DNA from 2 places in the Nonomuraea sp. NPDC051298 genome. Region 2 is predicted to be linked to the other one. Evidence: riboswitches for the same ligand, from Rfam matches in the RefSeq annotation. Region 2 holds a riboswitch; the other holds the start of a gene.
The links. Region 2 has a riboswitch for glycine ahead of gcvP (aminomethyl-transferring glycine dehydrogenase). Riboswitches for the same ligand answer to the same signal wherever they lie in the genome.

Region 1 (8,828 bases), on a different contig from region 2:
CGCTGTGGATGCTGGCCCTGGGCCTGCTGTTCCTGGCCCTGGTGTCGCTGCGCTGGCTGCTGCTCTGCCTGGGCTGGGGACGCCGCGGCGCCCACAACGGCACGGGCACCGCGATGCTGTTCGTCGGCCTCAAGGGGGTGGACGGACTGGGCCGGGCGGGGGTGCGGGTCGGCGAGGACGGCCTGCGCATCGGCCTGACCTGCCCGGCGGCGGCCGACGTGGGCTCGGTGGTGAGCAAACTGGACCAGGACATCGTCGGCCGCATCCGCCGCGAGGTCCGCGACGACGAGTGCCCGGCGGTCGTCCGCCTGCACGTACGCCGCCTGGTCAACACTCGATCACGTTGACGGCCAGGCCGCCGCGGGGGTGCATGGTCCCGTCAGCCGGGACGATACTCGGGTGACAACATGGCCTGGAGGTTCGCGCGGGCCTGATGCATGTCCGAAATTCGGTCCCATTTGGCCGATTGAGTGATTATCTCTTTCGCTCGATCATTCACGCGGGCGGAGCTGATGAAGGGCAGCGCGCGGGTGAGGTTGTGCATGCCGTTGGCGGCGAGGGCGGGGTTGCCCGCCCGGATGGCCGTCTGTGCCTGGCGGCCGAGATATTGCGCCTGAAAGAGCGGGGACCATTGCCCCATGGCGTCCGCCGCTTCGTGGAGAAGTCGATCAGCCTGGTCGTACTCGCCCAGGCTGCTCAGGCCGATCGCCACGTCGCCGCTGAGGGCCGCTTCGGAGAACGCGCTCAGGCCGGAGGTGTCCAAGGCGCTGTCCAGGGCGCGCCTGGCCTCCTTGGCGCCGCCCTTGATCGAGGCCAGCGCGCGGCCCAGGCGCATGTGCAGGCCGGCGCGGCGGCTGGGGGGAAGGTCGGGGATCCGCAGTCCGCGCTGGGCGTGCTGGATCGCGCGCATCGAGTCGCCGCGATAGAGGCTGACGCGGCTCAGCGCGTCGTATGCGCGTGACCGTGCCGACGGGTCTTCGGCATGGTGAGCCAGGTCGAGGGCGATCGTCCCGGCATGCTCGGCCTGGGCGAGCCTGCCCGCGTCGTACAGGGCGAGGCTTACCTGGTAGAGCAGGTCGGAGGCCGCCGTCCGCAACTCGTCTCCGAGCGGCCGGGCTTTCAGTTGGTCGATGTGCCGCACGTGTCCGAGGGCGCGGGCGGTGAGAGGCAGCCCTCCGAGTTCGTAGCGGCCTCGCGCCAGACTGTCGGCCAGTGCGCGCACATAATCCGGATCGAGGTACGGATTCGAGCTGACCCCAGATGGAACGAACACCACCGATGCGGCGGCTGCCAAGAACTCACGGCGCTCCACTGGCTCCTCCACAGACGGCGTGAATCGCACCTCCCAGCCGACGCGCGCAAGCAGTTCCGTCGCCCGAGCGAGACCCGTATCGGCAACCCCGTTGCAGATGCGAGAGATCCACGCTTGGGATATCCCCAGCTCACGGCCGAGTTGTCGCTGAGTCCAGCCGCGTTGTTTCATGATCGCCGCAAGGGCCTCGGGGAGCGTCCGAACTTCCACTGGCTGAGCGTATGACGGAGAGGTATCAGCCCGACAGGTGCCTTATACGTCTGAGGAATACCCGTGCTGGTATGGCGGAAACGGTTGGGAGAGCATGGGCCGCCCGAGCGGTGAGACACATCGCGATTACTCGGCGTGATGGCGACCATGGAGGTGGACGGTGCTGACTCGTGAACTGCCGGAGGGCATGAGCGAAAGCCTGGAATTCCCTCGCGAACGCATCTCGGAAAAGCTGGCAGGTGAGCACGACAAGATTCTGACCGGGCTGCAATCGCTGCTCGCCGAGCGCGGCATACACGCTCGGATCCTCGAATGGCTCAAACTCTCGCTACATTCCGGCGGCTTTCGGCGTCCGTACGAATGGAGCCTGGATCGGTACGCCCCGGAACTCCACGTGTTCGGCCCCGAAGGCCGACGCGTCGCCACGATCCGCATGGCCGTACGGTCGCGGGCGTACGTCGTCGACCTGGCGCAGGTCGGCGAGCCCGGCGCGATGGCGCCGGACAAACGCCACACGATCCCTGCCGGTCATCCGGCGAAAGCCGCCGCCCTGATCCCCGGCTTCCTCCCGGACCTGCCCTGACACTGGACGGCCTTCGAGAACTCGGCCGGTGTCGCGCCGAAGACCCTCTTCATACAATGGGTGATCAGCACTCGATCACGTTGACGGCCAGGCCGCCGCGTGAGGTCTCCTTGTACTTGTCCAGCATGTCCTGTCCGGTGATGCGCATCGTCTTGATGGCCTTGTCGAGGGCGACGAAGTGGCGGCCGTCGCCGCGCAGGGCGATGCGGGCGGCGGTGATGGCCTTGTTGGAGGCGACCGCGTTGCGCTCGATGCACGGGATCTGGACCAGGCCGCCGATCGGGTCGCAGGTCAGGCCCAGGTTGTGCTCGATGCCGATCTCGGCCGCGTTCTCCACCTGCTCCGGCGTGCCCCCGAGGACCTCCGTGAGGCCGGCCGACGCCATCGAGCAGGCCGAGCCCACCTCGCCCTGACAGCCCACCTCCGCGCCCGAGATCGAGGCGTTCTCCTTGAACAGCACGCCGATCGCGCCGGCCGTGAGGAGGAAGCGGATGACGCCCTCGTCGTCGGCGTGGGGGACGAAACGGGAGTAGTAGGTCAGCACGGCCGGGATGATGCCGGCGGCGCCGTTGGTGGGGGCGGTGACGATGCGGCCACCGGCGGCGTTCTCCTCGTTGACCGCCAGCGCGAACAGCGTCACCCAGTCCATGGCCTGCAACGGGTCCTTCTCGGCCGGCTCCGACTGCAGGCGGCGGTGGAGCTGGTTGGCGCGGCGCTTGACCTTCAGGCCGCCGGGGAGCACGCCCTCCTTGGAGATGCCGCGGCGTACGCACTCGGACATGACCTGCCACAGGCGCAGCAGTCCCGCGCGGATCTCGGCCTCGGTGCGGCCGAACGCCCGCTCGTTCTCCAGCATCAGCGCGGAGATCGACAGACCGGTGTTCGAGCAGTGCTTGAGCAGCTCCTCGCCGGTGGTGAAGGGGTAGGGGAGAACGGTGTCGTCCGGCTTGATGCGGTCGGCGCCGGTGGCCTCCTCGTCCACGACGAAACCGCCGCCGACCGAGAAGTAGACCTTCTCCCGCAGGCGCTCGCCGGAGGCGTCGAAGGCGGTGAAACGCATGCCGTTCGGGTGCTCGGGGAGCGAGATCTTGCGTTCGAAGACGAGGTGCTCGCCGACGACGAAGGGGATCTCGTGCGTGCCGAAGAGCTGGACGGTGCCCGACTCGCGCATGGCGGCGACGCGGGCGTCCACGGTGTCGACGTCCACCAGTTCGGGCTTCTCGCCGGACAGGCCGAGCAGCACGGCCTTGTCGCTGCCGTGGCCCTTGCCGGTCAGGCCGAGCGAGCCGTACAGGATGGCCTCGACGTGCGCCACCCGGTCGAGCAGGCCGTCGTCGTGCAGACCGCGGGCGAACTTGTGCGCGGCGGCCATCGGGCCGCCCGTGTGGGAGCTGGACGGGCCGATGCCGATCTTGAAGAGGTCGAAGACGCTGATCGCCATTGATGGGCGCCTTTCAGGCAGGGCCGGGGCCCGGATCACGAGCCCCGGCGCAAAAGGGTCAGGAGCCGTCCGAGGTGAAGGCGGCGTACTCCTCGGGGGTGAGCAGGTCGCCGGGGTCGCCCTCCACGCGTACCCGGAACATCCAGCCGTCGCCGTACGGGTCGCTGTTGGCCAGGCTGGGATCGTCAACGACGGACTGGTTGACCTCGACGACCTCGCCGCCGACAGGCGTGTAGATCTCACTCACCGACTTGGTGGACTCCACCTCGCCGACCGAGTCACCCGATTCGACGTTCGAACCGACGTCGGGGAGCTGCACGAAGACGACGTCACCAAGGGATTCGGCGGCGAAGGCCGTGATGCCGACGGTCACGGTGACGCTGTCCTCGACACCGCGTACCCACTCGTGCTCCTTGGTGTAGCTCAGGTCGTCAGGGATGTTGCTCACTTGTTCCTCCTGTAAAAGGGCAGCTCGATCAGGTCCACAGGTTCTTGGCTGCCCCGGATGTCCACGGCCAGGCCAGATTCGGCCCCAGTGTCGACGTAGGCCATGGCAATGGGCTTCCCCAGGGTCTGGGAAGGCGCACCGCTGGTGACCTCGCCGACGACGACGCCGTCTTTGGTCACCGGGTAGCCGTGGCGCGGCACCCGGCGGCCCCGCGCGACCAGGCCGACGAGCCGGCGCCGTGGCCGGTCGTCCTTGACCGCCTCCAGCGCCGCCCTGCCGACGAAGTCGCCGGGCTTGTCGAATTTCACCACTCTGCCCAGCCCCGCGTCGAACGGGGTGAGCCGCGCGCTCAGCTCGTTGCCGTACAGCGGCATGCCGGCCTCCAGCCGGAGCGTGTCGCGGCTGGACAGGCCCGCCGGCTTGAGCCCGTAAGGCTCGCCGGCCGCCACGAGCGCGTGCCAGAGCGGCACCGCGTCCTGGTTGGCGACGAACAGCTCGAACCCGTCCTCGCCGGTGTAGCCGGTGCGGGCGATGAGCGCCTGCCGTCCGTCCACCAGGCCGGGCAGGCCCGCGTAGTACTTGAGGCCGTCGAGGTCGGCGTCGGTGAGCGTGGCGAGGATCTCCTGGGCGCGGGGCCCCTGGACGGCGATCAGCGCGTACTGCTCGGAGCGGTCCTCGACCACCGCGTCGTACGCCTTCGCGCGGTTCGTCAGCTCGGTCGCGACCTTCTCGTAGTTCGAGGCGTTCGCCACGACCATGTACTCGTCGTCCCCGAGCCGGTAGACGATGAGGTCGTCGAGCACCCCGCCGCGCTCGTCGACGATCATGGTGTAGCGGGCCCGCCCGGGAGCGAGTGCCGACAGGTGTCCGACCAGGGCGTAGTCGAGCGCCTCGCCGGCCTGCGGCCCCGTCAGGAAGATCTCGCCCATGTGGGAGAGGTCGAACAGCCCGGCCGCCTCGCGGACGGCCCTGTGCTCCGCGGACTCGCTGCCGTAGCGGAGCGGCATGAGCCATCCCGCGAAGTCGGTGAGCGTGGCGCCGAGGCTCTCGTGAACGTCGCGTAGCGGTGTCGGTCTGGACATTGGTCGCACCTCAGGACAGGAGTGGATGCCAGCATCCTCCCCCTCTGTCATCGGTGCCTGAGAGCTTCGCCCGACTTTTGCCGGACTTTCACCTTCGGCGAGGCCGCAGGGACCTGCTTTCCAGAGACACCGTGGCCGTACGGTCCTTTGCCTTGAGAGGTTCGCGGGGAGGGCTTGCTCCTTCAGGGGCCCTGACCGGCTGTCAGGGCTCTCTCCCGCACGGTTTCGCCGGTGATGTCCGCCAGCCTAGTGCCGTTACGGGGCTCTTGTCGCGTCGCACGGCCGCTCGATGGCTCCTCTCGTGGGACGGTCAGCAGGCCCTGACGAGCGCCTCGAACAGCGCGTGGTCCTCGGCCGCCTCCGGATGCCACTGCACCGCCATCGTGAACGAGCCGGAGGAGACCGGCTCCACGGCCTCGATCGTGCCGTCGGCGGTGGTGGCCGTGACGGTCAGGCCGAGGGCGAGGCGGTCGACGGCCTGGTGGTGGTAGTGGGGCACGGTCACCGGGTCCGTCCCCAGCGCCTCGGCCAGGCGGGTGCCGGGAACGGGGACGATCGGCAGGTCGCCGAAGTGGCCGGGTCCTGGGCAGTGGCCGGTGTGCCCGACCACGTCGGGCAGGTGCTGGTGGAGGGTCCCGCCGAGGGCCACGTTGAGCACCTGGAGGCCGCGGCAGACGCCCAGGTAGGGCAGGCCGCCGTCGAGGGCGGTCGCGAGCAGCGAGAATTCGGCCTCATCACGAAATTTGCGGACATAGCCGGTTTGCTCTTGCGGCTCCGCGCCGTACCTGGCCGGGTCGATGTCGCCGCCGCCGGCCAGGACGAGCCCGTCGAGACCCCGTACGACCGAGGCGGGCTCGCCCGCCGGAGGCAGCAGGACCGGCTGCCCACCGGCCCGTACGACCTGCTCCACGTACGCGTACGGCAGCAGCGCCGCGGTCGTGTCCCGCCACACCGTGAACGTGGCGGACTCGACGTAACACGTGATGCCGATGACCGGACGCCGCACCGCGACCCCCTCTACAGCGGCGTGACGTAGGCGCCGGAGATGCCGCCGTCCACCAGGAACTCGCTGGCCGTGATGAACGAGGCGTCGTCGCTGGCCAGGAACGCCACCGCGGCCGCGATCTCCGACGCCTCGGCGAAGCGGCCCACCGGCACGTGCACCAGCCTGCGCTGCGCCCGCTCCGGGTCCTTGGCGAACAGCTCGCGCAGCAGCGGCGTGTTCACCGGTCCAGGGCACAGCGCGTTGACCCGGATGCCCTCCCTGGCGAACTGCACGCCCAGCTCCCGCGACATCGCCAGCACCCCGCCCTTGGAGGCGGTGTAGGAGATCTGCGAGGTCGCCGACCCCAGCACGGCCACGAAGGACGCGGTGTTGATGATCGAGCCCTTGCCCTGGCCGCGCATGTACGGGATGACGTGCTTGCAGCACAGGTAGACGCTGGTGAGGTTCACCTCCTGGACGCGGCGCCAGGCGTCGAGCCCGGTCTCCAGGATCGAGTCGTCGTCGGGCGGCGAGATGCCGGCGTTGTTGAAGGCCACGTCCACGCTGCCGTAGGTGTCGTGGGCCGTGCGGTACATGCGGACGACGTCGTCCTCGCTGGTCACGTCGGCGCGGACGAACAGGCCGCCGACCTCGTTCGCGGCCTTGACGCCCGCCTCCTCGTCGATGTCCGCGCAGACGACCTTGGCCCCCTCCTCCGCGAACCTGCGGGCCGTGGCCAGCCCGATCCCGCTGCCCGCGCCGGTGACGACCGCCACCCGATCCTGCAACCGCTGCATGTGCCTCACTCCGTGTCCGACTGGTCGTTCACTCCGTTGAGATGAAGACGTTCTTGGTCTCCGTGAACGCCGCGAGGGCGTCCGGGCCTAGTTCTCTGCCGAGGCCGGATTGCTTGAAGCCGCCGAACGGGGTCCAGTAGCGCACCGAGGAGTGGGAGTTGACCGACAGGGCGCCCGACTCGACGGCCCTGGCCACGCGCAGCGCCCGCCCGACGTCGCGGGTCCAGATCGAGCCGCTCAGCCCGTACGGGGTGTCGTTGGCGATGCGTACGGCCTCGGCCTCGTCCTCGAACCGGGCCACCGACACCACCGGGCCGAAGATCTCCTCGGTGAACGCCCGGTCGGTGACCCCCGAGGTCAGCACGGTCGGCGGGAACCAGTAGCCCTTGCCCTGCGGGCAGGATCCGCGCAGGTAGGGGGTGCCCTCGACGAAGCCCTGGACCCGTCCGAGGTGCTCGGCGCTGATCAGCGGGCCCATTTCGGTGGACTCGTCGAGGGGGTCGCCGACCTTCACGCCCAGCACGGCGGGGGTGAGCAGGGCCATGAACTCGTCGTACACGGAGGACTGGACGAGGATCCTGGAGCGGGCGCAGCAGTCCTGGCCCGCGTTGTCGAAGACGGCGTACGGCGCGGTCCTGGCCGCCTTCTCGAGGTCGGAGTCGGCGAAGACGATGTTCGCGGACTTGCCGCCCAGCTCCAGGGTGATCCGCTTGACCTGGCGCGCCGCCTTGGCGGCGATCTCCTTGCCCACCTCGGTCGAGCCGGTGAACACGATCTTGGCCACGTCCGGATGCTCGACCAGCCGGGCGCCCGCGACCTCCCCCGCCCCGGGCAGGACCTGGAGCACCCCCTCGGGGATGCCCGCCGCCAGGGCCAGCTCGGCCAGCCTCAGCGCGGTCAGCGGGGTCCACTCGGCCGGCTTGACGATCACCGTGTTGCCGGCCGCCAGCGCGGGGGCGACGCCCCACGACATGATCAGCATGGGGAAGTTCCACGGCACGATGACCCCGACCACGCCCAGGGGCTCCTGGAACGTGAGGTCCACGCCGCCCGCCACCGGGATCTGCCTGCCGTGGTTGCGTTCGGGGGCTCCGGCGTAGAAGTGCAGCACGTCGCGTACGGTGCCGGCCTCCCAGCGCGCGCTGCCGATCGGGTGGCCGGCGTTGGCCAGCTCGAGACCGGCCAGCTCCGCGCCGTGCTCGCCCACCAGGTCCGCGAACCGGCGCAGCAGCCGCGCCCGGTCTCCTGGCGACACCTCGCGCCAGGCCGCGTACGCCTTCCTGGCACGCTCCACCGCCCGGTCGACCTCGGCCGGGTCGGCCAGTTCGACGTCGGCCAGCACCGCTTCCGTCGCCGGATTAACGATCTTCATTCGCACTCGTCACATTCGCTCGAAACCACGGAACAGCTCCCAGTCCGTCACCGCCGCGTCGTACGCCGCCAGCTCCACCCGCGCGTTGTTCGCATAGTGCCCCACCACGTCCTCGCCGAACGCCTCGCGGGCCGCCTTCGACCCCTCGAACAGGGTCAGCGCGTCCCGCAACGTCACCGGCACGGTCTCGGCCCCCGAGGCGTAGGCGTTGCCCGCGTACGGGTCCTCCAGCGGCAGCCCGGCGTCGATGCCGTGCAGCCCGGCCGCCACCAGCGCCGCCACCGCCAGGTACGGGTTCACGTCGCCGCCCGGCACCCGGTTCTCCACGCGCAGCGAGTGGCCGTGGCCGACGAGACGCAGCGCGCACGTCCGGTTGTCCACCCCCCACTTGACGGCCGTGGGCGCGAAGCTGCCCGGGACGTAGCGCTTGTAGGAGTTGATGTTGGGGGCGTAGAGGAGGGTCAGCTCCCGCATGAGAGCGAGCTGCCCGGCGATGAAACGCGCGCCGAGCGGCGAGAGCCCGTACCGCTCCTCGCCCGCCATCACCGGGTCGCCGTCGACGCCGCGCAGCGAGATGTGGATGTGGCAGGAGTTGCCC
Region 2 (8,828 bases):
CGAGGTGCGTCAGCTCCGGCGTACCGTGCCCACGCCGTGGGCGGCCAAGGGCGCGGTCATGCGCTCGGTCATCGAGGCGGCCGAGTCCGAGCCGGGCGGGCGCCGCGTCGACACCACCGACGGCGTGCGGGTGACCCGCGACGACGGGAGCTGGGTGCTGGTGCTGCCCGCCGCCGCCGAGCCCGTCACCGGTCTGTGGGCCGAGGCCGCGGACCTGGACGCCGCCCAGTCCCTGCTCGAACGGTGGGCCCGCATCGTGGAACGGGCCGCGAAACGAGCCGTTCCTGGGCCGCGGACCGGCCCTGTCACATAGCGTGATCGGAAAGGGTTTGCCGATGATGTGCCCAGAGAGTGCCGCAAGATCGTAATGTAGAAACGCGCGGCGGCATGGACCACGGGGCGGGGGCGACGGTAACTTTGTCTGCGTCCGAACCACAGTGCAGCGCCCCGCCTTGACCTTTGCCGCTGATCAGCGTAAGTTGCGGCATTCGCAAACTTGAAAAAGCGAAGCGAGGCGCGCCCCTGAGCACCGTCGCCGCGTCTTCGCGGTAGGAGGCCGAGCCGATCGATGCCGAGCGTCTACTGCACGCAGTGCGGGCACGCCAACCCCGAGGATGCCCGTTTCTGTTCCCGTTGTGGGTCACCGCTGACCAGGCCCGAGGTCTCCGGGGACACCACGTCGACGATCTCCGTCGCGGGAATCGAGGCGTACGAGGCTGAGACAGGCGACATGCTCCTGGCCGAGCGGGCGCTCGTCGAGCAACTGCCGCCGGGCACGGCATTGCTCACCGTGACCAGGGGGCCCAACCAGGGCAGTCGCTTCCGGCTCGACAAAGAGCTGACGACGACCGGGCGGCATCCCGAGAGCGACATCTTCCTCGACGACATCACGGTCTCCCGCCGGCACGTCGAGTTCTACCGCCACCGCGGCGGCCAGTTCTCGGTGCGCGACGTGGGCAGCCTCAACGGCACCTACGTCAACCGGGAGCGGATCGAGGAGGTTCCCCTGCACTCCGGAGACGAGGTGCAGATCGGCAAGTTCCGCCTCCTCTTCCTGATGCGCGGCCACGCCGGCGTATGACTTCCCAGGCGGCACGCTCGTACATGAGCATCGGGGAGGTGCTCGCGCTCCTGCAGGGCGAGTTCCCCGATGTGACGATCTCCAAGATCAGGTTCTTGGAGGGCGAAGGGCTGATCGAGCCCGAGCGCAGCCCCTCCGGTTACCGCAAGTTCACGCACCTGCACGTGGAGCAGCTCCGGTTCATCCTCACCGAGCAGCGTGACCACTACCTGCCGCTGCGGGTGATCAAGGACAAGATGGCGGAGAGCTTCGGCCTGCCGCGCGCCGTGCAGCAGGCCCAGGAGGTCAGGCTCAGCCGGGCCGAGCTGATCGAGGCCGCCGGGATCGACGACGAGACGCTCGGCGAGCTCGAAGACTACGGCCTGCTGGCCCCCGTGGCCAGACGTTACGACGAGGAGGCGCTCAAGGTGGCCCGCACCGTGGGCGCCCTGGCCCGCTTCGGCCTGCACGCCCGCCATCTGCGTGCGGTCAAGGCCGCCGCCGAGCGTGAGGCGGGGCTGGTCGAGCAGGCCGTCGCGCCCATTCTCAAGCGGCGCGCCCCCGGGGCCATCGGCGAGGCCGACGAGGTCGCCAGAGAGCTGTCCACGCTCCTGCTCGACCTGCACGCATCCCTTGTGCGGACGGGCGTCCGATCGGTCCTGGGGCGCTGAGACCGTAGCGGGCTGGGAGGCGAGGGCGCATTCCAGGCCCGCTGGGTGTTACGTTGAAGTGCAGTAGCCAGTCAACAGAAGCGATGATCGAAGAGCTGTGCCGGGTGACCGGTCAGGAATACGGAGCAGCCCGTGTTGCAGATGGAGGTCGTGGGCGTTCGAGTAGAAATGCCCACAAATCAGCCGATCGTCTTGCTCAAGGAGGCACACGGGGAGCGGTTCCTTCCTATATGGATTGGCATGACGGAGGCCACGGCCATCGCCCTGGCCCAGGCTGAGGAGCCGCCGCCGAGACCGCTCACGCACGACCTCTTCCGAGACGTGCTGAGCGCGCTGGGTGTCGGCTTGCGCGCGGTCAACATCGTCGCCCTGCGCGACGGCATCTTCTTCGCCGACCTGGTGTTCTCCAACGGGGTCGAGGTGAGCGCGCGGCCATCCGACTCGATCGCGCTCGCCCTGCGCACCGGGGCGCGTATCTTCGCCAGCGAAGAGGTCGTCCAGGAGGCCGGGGTGATCATCCCCGACGACCAGGAGGACGAGGTGGAGAAGTTCAGGGAGTTCCTTGACACGATCACTCCCGAAGACTTCGGCAGGGCGGGGTAGGTATTTCAGTGCATTTACGCTTCACGACGCGCCGAGCCGGATCGTTGACTGAGCATGGTCACGGTCCTACGGTGCAAGTGAAACCCGTGGTCGCCCTTTACGAACCCCCAGATCAGGCCGCGGGATGAGAGAAAGCCGGAGGTCCGCGTGGCGGTCAGCAGCGGCGAGGGAAAGACGGCCGGCCAGGAAGATCCGGTGCGGCGCGAGAGCGCGCGGCAGCGTGCCGGGGAGCAGGGCCTGCTCTTCGACGAACAGCCGGCGGCACTGCCGGACGACATCGGTTACCGTGGGCCGACGGCCTGTGCGGCGGCCGGCATCACCTACAGGCAGCTCGACTACTGGGCGCGCACGGGCCTGGTGGAGCCCACGATAAGAGCCGCCCACGGCTCCGGCTCCCAGCGGCTCTACAGCTTCCGCGACATCCTGGTGCTCAAGGTCGTCAAGCGGCTGCTCGACACCGGGGTGTCCCTGCAGCAGATCCGTACGGCCGTCCAGCACCTGCGTGACCGCGGGGTCGCCGACCTCGCGCAGATCACGCTCATGAGCGACGGCGTCAGCGTCTACGAGTGCACCTCGGCCGACGAGGTGATCGACCTGCTCCAGGGCGGCCAGGGCGTGTTCGGCATCGCGCTCGGGCGGGTCTGGCGGGAGGTCGAGGGCTCCCTCGCGGAGCTGCCGGGGGAACGCGCGGCGGTCGAGGACACCGTCCCGGCCGACCATCCCGCTGACGAACTCGCCCGCCGCCGCCGCGCCCGGCGCATCGGCTAGCCGCCTCCGACCCTCTTCGACGGCCCCTCCCGCGCCTGGACGGGGCCTCGCGCCCGGGGCGCCGCCGCCCCCATGGACGCCTCCCGCATCGGCGCCGAGCGCCTCACCGGCCTCCATGCCACGTCACATCGCACAGTCCAGCCACACGTGGCACAACCCAGCCACACACGGCAGAACCTGGCCACACACGGCAGAACCTGGCCACACATGGCCCAGCCCGGCCACCGCGCAACTCCCGCCACCCCGGCCGCACCTCCCACTTTGGCCACACCGCCACTCTGGCCGCACCCGCCACACCGCGCTCCCGTGACCTACGGCTCCTGAGTGCCCGCCGAGGCGGGCACCGTCCGTCGCTCCGGAGCGCCTGGCGGGCCTCGTGCCCGCGACCTCCGCCTCACGGCGAAGACTTTGCGACGTGCGGAAGGGGGCGTGCGGTGCGGTGAGCGGCATTCGCGGCTTACCGTAGTAATCTAGGACAGCAAGGCTGACGACCCCGTGCGGGAGAGTCCCCGGGCCCCCAGGGCGCCGGGGCGCCGAAGGAGCAACCCTCCCCGGAATCTCTCAGGCATCTGTACCGCTCGGGCGAGGCAACTCTGGAAAGCAGGCGCGCCCGCCAGGCGTGCCTCACCGACGGTGCAAGCCCTACCGCGGGGTGAAGCTCTCAGGTCGCGGCACCGTGCACATCGCGGGCCCGCGCTGACAGAGGGGGAGACCCGGCACGCCCGCGCCCTGGCGCCGGTCTCCATAAGCCTCGGGAGGCACACCCCATGACCGATCTGTCAGCTCCGCCGTTCTCGTCCAGGCACATCGGGCCGTCGGAGTCCGAGCAGCAGCGCATGCTCGAGGCCGTCGGCTTCGAATCCGTCGCGGACCTGGTGGCGGTGGCCGTGCCCGAGGCCATCAGGGCCAAGGACCGGCTCCGGCTGCCCGCCGCGATCGGCGAGGCCGAGGCCATCACCGAACTGGGCGCGCTGGCCGGGCGCAACCGGGTGCTCACCTCCATGATCGGCCTGGGCTACCACGACACCGTGACGCCCGCCGTCATCCGGCGCAACCTGCTGGAGAACCCGGGCTGGTACACCGCCTACACCCCGTACCAGCCGGAGATCTCGCAGGGCCGCCTCGAGGCGCTGCTGAACTTCCAGACCGTCGTCTCCGACCTGACCGGCCTGCCCGTGGCGGGCGCGTCCCTGCTGGACGAGGGCACGGCCGCGGCCGAGGCCATGACGCTGGCCCGCCGGGCCGGCCGGTCGAAGAGCGACGTGTTCGTGGTGGACGCCGACGCGCTGCCCCAGACCAAGGCCGTGCTCGCCACCAGGGCCGAGCCGCTCGGCATCCGGCTCGTGGAGCACACGCTCGACGGGGACCTGCCCGAGTGCTTCGGCCTGCTCGTGCAGTATCCGGGCGCGTCCGGGCGGCTGCGCGACTTCCGCGCCGTGGCCGCCGCCGCCCATGAGGCCGGGGCGCTCGTCGTGGCCGCCGCCGACCTGCTGTCCCTGACGCTGGTGGCCGCCCCCGGCGAGCTGGGCGCCGACATCGCGATCGGGTCCTCGCAGCGGTTCGGGGTGCCCTTCGGGTATGGCGGGCCGCACGCGGCGTACATGTCCGTACGGGAGGGGCTGCAGCGCCAGCTCCCCGGCCGCCTGGTGGGCGTGTCGGTGGACGCCGACGGCGACCCCGCCTACCGCCTGGCCCTGCAGACCCGCGAGCAGCACATCCGCCGCGAGAAGGCCACCAGCAACATCTGCACCGCGCAGGTCCTGCTGGCCGTCATCGCGAGCATGTACGCCGTCTACCACGGCCCCGACGGCCTGCGCCGCATCGCCCACCGCGTGCACCGCCACGCCACCGCCCTGGCCGAGGGGCTGCGCGGCGCGGGCGTGGAGGTCGTGCACGGCGAGTTCTTCGACACCGTGCTGGCCCGCGTGCCCGGCCGGGCCGCCGAGGTGGTCGCCGCCGCCGTCGAGCGGGGCGTCAACCTGTGGCAGGTGGACGCCGACCACGTCTCCGTCGCCTGCGACGAGAAGACCGGCGCCGCCGAGGTGGCCAAGGTATGGGCCGCCTTCGGGGTGATCGTCGGCGGCGACGTCGACGCCGGGAACGCCCCCGACGCGCTGCCCGCCACGCTGCGGCGCGAGAGCGCGTACCTGACCCACCCGGTCTTCCGCAGCCACCGCTCCGAGACCGCGATGCTGCGCTACCTGCGCAGACTGCAGGACAAGGACATCGCGCTCGACCGTTCGATGATCCCGCTCGGCTCCTGCACGATGAAGCTGAACGCGACCACCGAGATGGAGCCGATCACCTGGCCCGAGTTCGCCGCCATCCACCCGTACGCGCCGGCCGACCAGGCCGAGGGCTACCGCGACCTGATCGGCACGCTGGAGAGCTGGCTGGCCGAGGTGACCGGCTACGACGCCGTCTCCATCCAGCCGAACGCGGGCTCGCAGGGCGAGTTCGCCGGGCTGCTGGCCATCCGCGCCTACCACCGCGCCAACGGCGACGAGGGGCGCGACGTGTGCCTCATCCCGTCCTCCGCCCACGGCACGAACGCCGCCAGCGCCGTCATGGCCGGCATGCGCGTCGTGGTCGTGGCCTGCGACGACGACGGCAACGTGGACCTGGCCGACCTCGACGCCAAGATCGACAAGCACCGTGCCGCGCTGGCCGCGATCATGGTGACGTACCCGTCCACGCACGGCGTGTACGAGGAGAGCATCACCGAGGTGTGCGCCAAGGTGCACGAGGCCGGCGGCCAGGTGTACGTGGACGGCGCCAACCTCAACGCGCTGGTCGGCCTGGCCAGGCCGGGCGACTTCGGGGCCGACGTGTCCCACCTCAACCTGCACAAGACCTTCTGCATCCCGCACGGCGGCGGCGGCCCCGGCGTCGGGCCCGTCGCGGTCCGCGGCCACCTGGCCGCCTACCTGCCCGGCCACCCCCTGCACGACGACGCGCCGGTCGGCCCCGTCTCCGCGGCCCCGTACGGGTCGGCGGGCATCCTGCCGATCTCGTGGGCGTACGTCAGGATGATGGGCGCGGAGGGGCTCAAGGCCGCCACCGAGCAGGCCATCCTCTCGGCGAACTACCTGGCCAGGCGGCTGTCCCCGCACTACCCGGTGCTCTACACCGGCCGCGGCGGCCTGGTCGCGCACGAGTGCATCGTCGACCTGCGCCAGATCACCAAGGAGACCGGCGTCACCGTGGACGACGTGGCCAAGCGGCTCATCGACTACGGCTTCCACGCGCCGACCATGTCCTTCCCCGTGGCAGGGACGCTCATGATCGAGCCGACCGAGAGCGAGGACCTCACCGAGCTGGACCGGTTCGTGGACGCGATGGTCGCCATCCGCGGCGAGATCGCCAAGGTGGCCTCCGGCGCCTACGACAAGGTCGACAACCCGCTGCGCAACGCGCCCCACACGGCCGAGTCGGTCAGCGCCGACGAGTGGCCGCACCCGTACACGCGCGGCGAGGCGGCCTACCCGCTGCCGTCCCTGCGCGACGGGAAGTACTGGGTGCCGGTGCGCCGCATCGACCAGGCCCACGGTGACCGCAACCTGGTGTGCTCCTGCCCGCCGCTGGAGGCGTACGAGGACTGAGGGGACCTGCCGGGGAGACGACCCAGTCCTTCGGCGTCAAGTGAGCAGACATGATCGCCAGAAGTCGTTAGGCTCGGTGCGACCGCCGCCCCTAGGAGCTCCCTTGACGTCCTCAGAGCTGGAGACCCCGCCTCTCGACACCGCCCGCCTCCTGGCCGAACGCGGTGACCTCGACGCCGCCGCCGCCATCCTGGGCCGGCTCGCCGCCGACCCCGACGAGCCCGACCGGGCGCAGGCCGCCGTCGGCCTGGCCGTGGTGCTGGAGCAGCGCGGCGACGTCGAGGCCGCCAGGGCCGCCGCGCGGGCGGCCCTGGCCACCGGCCACCCGGAATACGCCGCCCAGGCCGCCTGCCACCTGGCCCAGGGCTTCGAGCGGGAGGGGCGCGCCGAGCAGGCCAGGGCCGCCTGGCAGGCCGTGCTGGGGGTCGGCACGGCCGCGTACGTGCCGCTGGCCCATCTCGCGCTGGCCCGGCTGGCCATGGAGACGGACGACCCGGCGGCCGGCCACCTCGACGAGGCCGAGAAGGAGCTGCGCTCGGCCGTCCGCGCCGGGCTGGAGGCGGGCGACGACCAGATCGGCGCGCACGCCGCCCAGCAACTGGCCGAGCTGCTGCTGGAGCACGGAGAGCCGGGAGCGGCCGCCGAGGTGCTGCTGGACGCCCTGGAGTTCGCCCCCGGGGACGAGGTGCCCGGTCTGCGCGTCCGGCTCGGCATCGCGCACCTGGAGCTCGCCTGCGCGGAGTTCGCCGAGAGCGTGGAGGCCGGGGCGGATCCGCGGACCGGGGCGCTGGCCATCGAGCTGCTCGCCCGTACGCTGCCGCTGCGGGGGAGGGACGAGGACGCCGGCCGGGTCTGGACGTACGGGCTGGAGCACGAGGACGAGACGCTGGCCGCCGAGGTGCGGCTGCGCTACCACCGCGAGGTCTGACCGGCCCGCAGGCCCTGTCGCGGGGCTCCTAAGGGCTCCTAGGGGCGGCGCATCGTGGCCATGGCGGCCGCGATGTTGACGACCACGATGGCCAGCCACGTCACCAGCAGCCCGGCGGGCCCCGCGCCGTCGGCCGCGATGGCCGTCAGCGGCACGCCGATGGCGAGCGAGCCGAGCACGATCGGGACCATCGGATGGCCGCTCTGCCGCCGCCGTTTGGGAGCGGGGAGGGCGCCGTGCTGGTCCAGCTCGGCCCGGACCCGATGGGTGATCGTGGCGTCGAGGCGCTCGACGAACGAGTCGATGAGCGCGGCTTCGTAGTCAGGACCCAGGTCGCGGCGCGCGTCGAAGGTGGCCTGCAGGTCGTCCCGGAGGCGATTGTCTGGCATGGATCTCATCATCCCCGGTGCGCGCCGCGCCGTCATCCGCCCTGAGAGCCAGGCCCGGGTCCTCCCCAGGTACGGTGCTGCCATGCAGGTGATGACCCCGAGAGGGCCGGCGCTGGTCGAGATCGACGACGTCGCCGACCCGCGGCTGCTGCTGGTCCTGACGCACGGCTCGGCCGGGGGAGTCGACGCTCCCGACCTGCTGGCCGTGCGCGCGGCCGCGCTCGCGGTGGGGGTCGCGGTGGTGAGGGTGACGCAGGCGTTCCGGGTGGCGGGGGCGCGGGCGCCCGGCTCGGCGGCCAGGCAGGACGAGGCGTGGGAGATCGTCCTCGACGAGGTGCGCGCGCTGCGGCCGGGGCCGGCCCTCGTGCAGGGCGGGCGGAGCAACGGGGCCCGGGTGGCCTGCCGTACGGCCAAGGTCGTCGGCGCGGCGGCGGTGGTGGCGCTGGCCTTCCCGCTGCACCCGCCGGGGAAGCCGGAGCGTTCCAGGGCCGACGAGCTGCGCGGGGCCGGGGTCGACGTGCTGGTGGTGAACGGGGATCGCGATCCGTTCGGCGTGCCCGACGCGGCGGACGCGGCGCGGCTGGTGGTGCTGCCGGGGGAGGGGCACGATCTCAAGCGTGACCCCGCCCGGGTGGGCGAGGTCGTCGCGGAGTGGATCGTCCGCTACGCGTAGGCCCGGCGTGCGGCGGCCGGTGCCCAGCGGGTGGCCCGGCGAATGGTCCGGTGAGTGGCCCAGCGGGCGGCCCAGTGAGTGGCCCAGTGAGTGGCCCGGTGGGTGGTGCTGCGGGTGGCGCCCGTGGAGGGCGC

Region 1: linked by a shared signal. The riboswitch ahead of gcvT (glycine cleavage system aminomethyltransferase GcvT) and the one ahead of gcvP (aminomethyl-transferring glycine dehydrogenase) in region 2 are both predicted to bind glycine.

What each region holds. Positions count from the first base shown of each region.
Region 1 is NZ_JBVJIM010000004.1:190,717-199,544, reverse strand. It holds gene ACZ6S0_RS14535 (hypothetical protein) at 1-347, shown strand, start outside; gene ACZ6S0_RS14530 (helix-turn-helix domain-containing protein) at 380-1,522, opposite strand; gene ACZ6S0_RS14525 (hypothetical protein) at 1,683-2,105, shown strand; gene ACZ6S0_RS14520 (L-serine ammonia-lyase) at 2,170-3,546, opposite strand; gene gcvH (glycine cleavage system protein GcvH) at 3,605-3,994, opposite strand; gene gcvT (glycine cleavage system aminomethyltransferase GcvT) at 3,991-5,076, opposite strand; glycine riboswitch at 5,119-5,202, opposite strand; glycine riboswitch at 5,207-5,304, opposite strand; gene ACZ6S0_RS14505 (gamma-glutamyl-gamma-aminobutyrate hydrolase family protein) at 5,387-6,082, opposite strand; gene ACZ6S0_RS14500 (3-oxoacyl-ACP reductase) at 6,094-6,858, opposite strand; gene ACZ6S0_RS14495 (aldehyde dehydrogenase family protein) at 6,887-8,230, opposite strand; gene ACZ6S0_RS14490 (glutamine synthetase family protein) at 8,240-8,828, opposite strand, start outside.
Region 2 is NZ_JBVJIM010000013.1:67,449-76,276, forward strand. It holds gene ACZ6S0_RS31975 (sugar phosphate nucleotidyltransferase) at 1-313, shown strand, start outside; gene ACZ6S0_RS31980 (FHA domain-containing protein) at 569-1,081, shown strand; gene ftsR (transcriptional regulator FtsR) at 1,105-1,731, shown strand; gene ACZ6S0_RS31990 (bifunctional nuclease family protein) at 1,864-2,334, shown strand; gene ACZ6S0_RS31995 (MerR family transcriptional regulator) at 2,482-3,102, shown strand; glycine riboswitch at 3,591-3,689, shown strand; gene gcvP (aminomethyl-transferring glycine dehydrogenase) at 3,870-6,704, shown strand; gene ACZ6S0_RS32005 (tetratricopeptide repeat protein) at 6,808-7,632, shown strand; gene ACZ6S0_RS32010 (hypothetical protein) at 7,671-8,021, opposite strand; gene ACZ6S0_RS32015 (alpha/beta hydrolase family protein) at 8,104-8,694, shown strand.